2 regions of the Mesorhizobium shonense genome follow, and region 2 is predicted to be linked to the other one. Evidence: riboswitches for the same ligand, from Rfam matches in the RefSeq annotation. Region 2 holds a riboswitch; the other holds the start of a gene.
The links. Region 2 has a riboswitch for thiamine pyrophosphate ahead of thiC (phosphomethylpyrimidine synthase ThiC). Riboswitches for the same ligand answer to the same signal wherever they lie in the genome.
Positions count from the first base shown of each region.

Region 1: it holds a riboswitch for thiamine pyrophosphate, as region 2 does, so the genes downstream of both, thiB (thiamine ABC transporter substrate binding subunit) here and thiC (phosphomethylpyrimidine synthase ThiC) in region 2, are expected to answer to the same signal.

Region 1 is NZ_JBEPLM010000023.1:9,782-12,918, reverse strand. Features, by position in the region: gene ABID26_RS33590 (ABC-F family ATP-binding cassette domain-containing protein) at 1-489, opposite strand, end outside; gene ABID26_RS33585 (thiamine diphosphokinase) at 491-1,135, opposite strand; TPP riboswitch at 1,282-1,396, shown strand; gene thiB (thiamine ABC transporter substrate binding subunit) at 1,440-2,450, shown strand; gene thiP (thiamine/thiamine pyrophosphate ABC transporter permease) at 2,676-3,137, shown strand, end outside.
Region 2 is NZ_JBEPLM010000008.1:47,525-50,661, reverse strand. Features, by position in the region: gene thiC (phosphomethylpyrimidine synthase ThiC) at 1-1,699, opposite strand, end outside; TPP riboswitch at 1,804-1,920, opposite strand; gene ABID26_RS20620 (hypothetical protein) at 1,949-3,137, opposite strand, start outside.

The DNA.
Region 1 (3,137 bases), on a different contig from region 2:
GGCGAGCTCCTCTTCCAGCCATTCGATGACCGACAGGTCGAGATGGTTGGTCGGCTCGTCCAACAGCAGGATGTCGGGTTCCGGCGCCATCACCCGGGCAAGCGCGGCGCGTCTTGCCTCGCCGCCGGAAAGGTCGTTCGGCCGTTCCTCGCCGCTGAGGCCGAGATGGTCCATCAGATAGGTGGCGCGATGCGGGTCGTCGGCCGGCCCAAGGCCGGCCTCCACATAAGCGCGCACGCTGGCGAAGCCATCCATGTCGGGCATCTGCGGCAGGTAGCGAACCGTGGCCGAAGGCTGGCGAAAGACCTCGCCGTCCTGCGGCTCGATCAGCCCGGCGGCGATCTTGAGCAGCGTCGACTTGCCGGAACCGTTGCGGCCGACCAGCGCGATCTTCTCGCCGGCGGAGGCGCTCAGCGCCGCGCCGTCGAGCAGCGGCGTGCCGCCGAAGGTCAGTTTAATGCCGTCGAGATTGAGGAGTGGCGGCGCCATGTCAGCTTTCGGGAAGAGGATAGGGGTGGGCGAGCAGCAGCGCCCGGCCGCGCTCCAGCGCGATGCCAAGCTGCCCTTTGACCTCGTTTGATATAGTGAGCGAGGAGCCGAACGCCACCTCGACACGGTCGAGCGGCCATTTGGCGCCGGTGACCGTCAGGCCGGCGAGGTCGGAGAAGCCGAGCACCGAGAACAGCGTGCCGTCGGCGTAGTCGAAACTGGCTTTGCCCGGCAGGACGGGCACGCCTTCCTGCGCGCCGCTGGTCAGCAGCACCGTCGTGCCCGCCTCGGCCAGCCGCACGCTGAGAGCCTGATGCAGGAAGGCATGGTCGGCGCGCTTACCGCCAAAGGCGCCGGCCAGCACCAGGCTGGTGGCGCCGCGCGCAAGCGCCTCGGCGATGGCGAGCTCGCCATCGGTCATGTCCTTTTCGGCCGGAAAGATTTTACGCGGGACGGCGGCGAGATCATCCGGCAGGTTCGCCGGCACCGAGTCGAAATCGCCGACCCAGAGCTCCGGCACGAGGCCGAGCATGTGCGCATGGCCGATGCCGGCGTCGGCGGCGATGACGCGAGAGCCTTCGATCTGGCGCTCGAGTCGAGGCGTGCGGACGAGTTCGCCGCCAAGCAGGATGGTGAATGTGCCCATGGGCGTCGCCCTTACCAGCCCTGCCCGCGAAACGGAAGCCGGGCGCATCCAAACGCAACGGAGCAGCGTTCCGGAGTTAGCGGCGATGCAACTGGATGCCCGGCAACTTCCGCTTGCGCGCCGCTTCGGCCGGGCCTATGTCTCGCAGTGCTCTAACGGGGTGCCGGACGCTGACTTTGCGAACCGGCTGAGAGGCGACAATGCCAACCCGCTGAACCTGATCCGGTTTGTACCGGCGGAGGGATTAGACGTTTCGGACCATCCGGCGCCTCAATTCCTTGTCACGCGAACGACGGAGGCGCCGATGCGCTCACTATTGTCCCAGCTTATTCTCGCAACGGGCCTGGTTTCGCTTTTGGCGGGCGTCGGGCCTGCCGAGGCGAAGGACAAGCTCACCGTCTACACCTATGAAAGCTTCACCGCCGACTGGGGTCCGGGGCCCGCGGTGAAGAAGGAATTCGAAGCCGAATGCGGCTGCGATCTCGAATTCGTCTCGGTCGCCGACGGCGTGGCGCTGCTCAACCGCGTCAAGCTGGAAGGCGCCGGCACCAAGGCCGACGTCGTGCTCGGGCTCGACACCAACCTGACGGCGGACGCCAAGGCGACCGGTTTGTTCGCGCCGCATGGCGCGGTCGCTGACATAAACGTGCCCGGCGGCTGGAAGGACGACACCTTCGTGCCCTTCGACTACGGCTATTTCGCCGTCGTCTACGATACCCAGAAGCTGAAGAGCCCGCCGAAGAGCTTGAAGGAACTGGTCGAGGGCAGCGCCGCCGACAAGATCGTCATCCAGGATCCGCGCACCTCGACGCCGGGCCTTGGCCTGCTGCTCTGGGTGAAGTCGGTCTACGGCGACAGGACGCCGGAAGCCTGGGCCAAGCTCAAGTCAAAGGTGCTCACGGTGACGCCTGGCTGGAGCGAAGCCTATGGCCTGTTCACCAAGGGCGAAGCGCCGATGGTGCTGTCCTACACCACCTCGCCGGCCTACCATATGGTCGCCGAAAAGACCGAGCGCTACCAGGCGGCTTCCTTCGAGGAGGGCGAATACCTGCAGATCGAGGTTGCCGGCATCACCACGACCGGCGCGAAGAACCCACTGGCGGAAAAGTTCATCGCTTTCATGACCGGGCCGAAATTCCAGGACGTCATCCCGGAAACCAACTGGATGTTCCCGGCCGGCAAGACCGACAAGCCGCTCAACCCGGCCTTCGACAGACTGGTGAAGCCGACCAAGACCCTGCTTTTCAGCCCCGAAGAGGTCGCGGCCAACCGCAAGGCCTGGGTGGATGAGTGGCTGGCGGCGATGAGCAAGTAAAGTTTTCGATGGTTGCGCCAAGCCACCCCCCTCTGTCCTGCCGGACATCTCCCCCTCAAGGGGGGAGATTGGCTGTCACCTCGACCTTCGCCAATCTCAAACGTTGCAGGACTGAGCGGGGCGCTCGAGCTTCCAATCTCCCCCCTGGAGGGGGAGATGTCCGGCAGGACAGAGGGGGGCGCGAAGGAACTCAGCGTTCGCTAGCTCAAACCCAAGTGGTGCAGCGTGCAGTCCGCGCCGCGCTCTGACTTCCGCGTCACCGCCGGCATCGTTGCCCTCGCGGTAATCGCCTTGCTCATCGGCGGCGCCTTCGCCGGTCTCGCTGTCGAAGGCGTGCACGACCCGTCCGGCGCTCTCGCTGCCTTCGACGGCTATCTCTTGCGCGTCGCCCGCTTCACGCTGTGGCAGGCGCTGCTGTCGACGCTGTTGTCGGTCGCGCCGGCGATGCTGGTCGCGCGCGCCCTGTCCAGGCACCCGACCTTTCCCGGGCGTCGGCTGATCCTGCAGCTCTTCACCGTCCCGCTGGCGCTGCCGGCGATCGTCGCGGCGCTCGGCGTGCTGGCGCTCTATGGCCGCGCCGGTTATTTCGCCGGCGTCCTCGGTAAATTCGGCGGCGGGGAATGGCCCGGCATCTACGGCCTGTCCGGTATCCTTATCGCGCATGTCTTCTTCAACCTGCCTTTGGCC
Region 2 (3,137 bases):
AGATGCGCATGGAGCAGAATTTCGGTCCGCACATGGAGCAGAAATGCGCCACCTTGTGCGCTTCCTTGGGCAAGGTCTCGTCGTGGAACTCGCGCGCCGTTTCGGGATCGAGCGACAGGTTGAACTGATCTTCCCAGCGGAACTCGAACCGCGCCCGCGACAGCGCATCGTCGCGGACCTTCGCCGCCGGATGCCCCTTGGCGAGGTCGGCGGCATGCGCGGCGATTTTGTAGGTGATGACGCCGGTCTTGACGTCGTTGCGGTCCGGCAGGCCAAGATGTTCCTTCGGCGTCACATAGCAAAGCATTGCCGTGCCGAACCAGCCGATCATGGCGGCGCCGATGCCTGAGGTGATGTGGTCATAGCCCGGCGCGATGTCGGTCGTCAGCGGCCCCAGGGTGTAGAACGGCGCTTCGCCGCAGACGGCCAGCTGCTTGTCCATGTTCTGCTTGATCTTGTGCATGGGAACATGACCGGGGCCTTCGATCATCACCTGGCAGTCCTTTGCCCAGGCGATCTTCGTCAGTTCGCCAAGCGTCTCCAGCTCGGCGAACTGCGCCGCATCGTTGGCATCCGCGATCGAGCCGGGGCGGAGGCCGTCGCCGAGCGAGAAGGAGACGTCATAGGCTCGGGCGATGTCGCAGATTTCCTCGAAATGCTCGTAAAGGAAGCTCTCCCGGTGATGGTGCAGGCACCATTTGGCCATGATCGACCCGCCGCGCGAGACGATGCCCGTGACCCGGTCGACGGTCAGAGGGATGTAGTGCAGCCGCACCCCGGCGTGGATGGTGAAATAGTCGACGCCCTGCTCGGCCTGCTCGATCAGCGTGTCGCGATAGACCTCCCAGGTCAGGTCCTCGGCAATGCCGCCAACCTTCTCGAGCGCCTGGTAGAGCGGTACGGTGCCGATCGGCACCGGCGCGTTGCGCACGATCCATTCGCGGATGTTGTGGATGTTGCGGCCGGTCGATAGGTCCATCACCGTGTCGGCGCCCCAGCGGATCGCCCAAACCATCTTTTCGACCTCTTCGGCCATCGAGGAGGTGACGGCGGAATTGCCGATATTGGCGTTGATCTTCACCAGGAAATTGCGGCCAATGATCATCGGCTCGCTCTCCGGATGGTTGATGTTGGCGGGGATGATCGCACGGCCGCGCGCCACCTCGTCGCGCACGAATTCCGGCGTGACGAAATCCGGGATCGACGCACCGAACGCTTCCCCGTCCTGTTGCAGCTTGCCACGCAGCATCTCGCGGCCAAGGTTCTCGCGGATGGCCACGAATTCCATCTCGGGCGTGATGATCCCTGCGCGCGCATAGGCAAGCTGCGTCACCGCCTTGCCGGCTTTCGCCCGCAACGGACGGTTGCGGATGGGGAATTCCGGCGTCAGCCGTTCGCCGGTCGCAAATCCGTTGTCCTCCGGCCTCACATGGCGGCCGTCATAGGCTTCGACATCGCCGCGCGCCGCGATCCAGTCCCGGCGAAGCCGGACAAGTCCCTTTTCAATGTTCGTTTCGATCGCCGGATCGGTATACGGGCCTGATGGATCGTAGACCGTCACCGGCGGCTCGCCTGCGGTCGGATGCACGCTGATCTCGCGCATCGGCACCCTGATCTGCGGATGGATAATGCCGGTCTTGTGGATCTTCCGTGAGGCTGGCAGCGGTCCCGTCGAAACGGTGAGGGTCAAGGCATTCATTTGAGGCTCCTTTGCTCAACTGCATTGGAGACCCAGTTCTGTGCCGGAAGGATGTAGGACGCTTTGGTCTGCCTGCTCGACACAGGTCTTCGGGCATGGAGTCCCGCAAAGCGCTTGCACCGTCCCTACGCCAGTATGAACTGGATCAGGTTCAACGGGTCACTGCGCCGCGAAAGCCAGCAGTATCTCAGCCCCTTGCCGGGACTCCCCTGGTGAATGCTTCAAGTTGAACGGGCCCGCGCCGTCTTGTCAAGCGCGTTCGGGCGGCGATTGCGGCTCGACTTGCAGCGCGCGGCGACCGCCCTTGGCTGCCGATCCCCACAGCGCCATCAGCGGCGCGGCCAGCAGCAGGAAGGGCGGCAGAAGATTGGGAAAATAGATGCGGGTATCGTGGATCGGGAAGACCGTGAACTTCGCCAGCACGCCGAATACGAGAGCCGCGAGCAGGATGCCGGCGCGGCGGTCGAGCCGCAAGCCGGCGCGGTCGAGCCCATACCAGCCGGCTAAAGCCAGCACCGACACGCCGACCCAGGTGTTGACGTTGACGGCGCGCACCACCGAGGCGGCAAAGGCCTTGAGATAGGCCGCCACCGAGAACGGCGGCTCGAAGCCGTCCATGTTGTAGTGCTGCTCAATGCTGGAGAACCACAGATGCGGCCACCAGCCGGGATGCTGCGCCCAGTGCGAAATGGCGAAATAGGCGATGAACGAGGCGGCGAAACCGGCGAGCGCGCCCCATGCCTTCTGCCGGAAGGCGACCAAAAGCACGGCGAAGATGGCGAGGAAAACGATGTTGTCCGGACGCGCCATGAAGGCCAGGAAAAGCAGGATCGCCGTCGCCACCTCGCGTTTGCGCACAAAGGCAAACAGCCCGCCGAGGAACAGCGCCGAGCACAACAGGTCCGGCATCGATGCGCGCGCCGCGTCGCCGAGATCGGCCATGATCAGGACGGCGACGGCGACCGGCGCCAGTGCCAGCGCGCCCTCCGAGCGCAGCCAGGCGAGCGTGATGATGCCGAACAACAGCACCGAAAACACCTGCACCAGCCGCATCGCCTCGACCGGCGACACGACATGGCTGAGGCTCGACAGGATTTCAGCGTAGAGGAACTTGATCCGGTACATGCCGAGCAGCGAATGGAAGTCGGCGGCATTCTCGGTCATGTGGCTGCGAAAGCCGCCGCCATCGTCGGTCAGCGCCTTGTAGTCGCCGGCCGACACGTCGGCCTTGACCGCACCGTAGGCATAGTCATGCAGCGCCTGCGGGTCGGGATAGGTGCCTTCCTCGGCGATCGCCAGATAAGGCAGCATATCCCAGTTGGCGTCCGGCATGAACCAGGCCGTCACAGCAGTGAGCAGGATGTAGAGCGAGAAGGCGGCCGCACCGATCGGCGCGGCCCATCTCGCGTAAACCCCCTCGCCCCAGGTAAGACCGGCT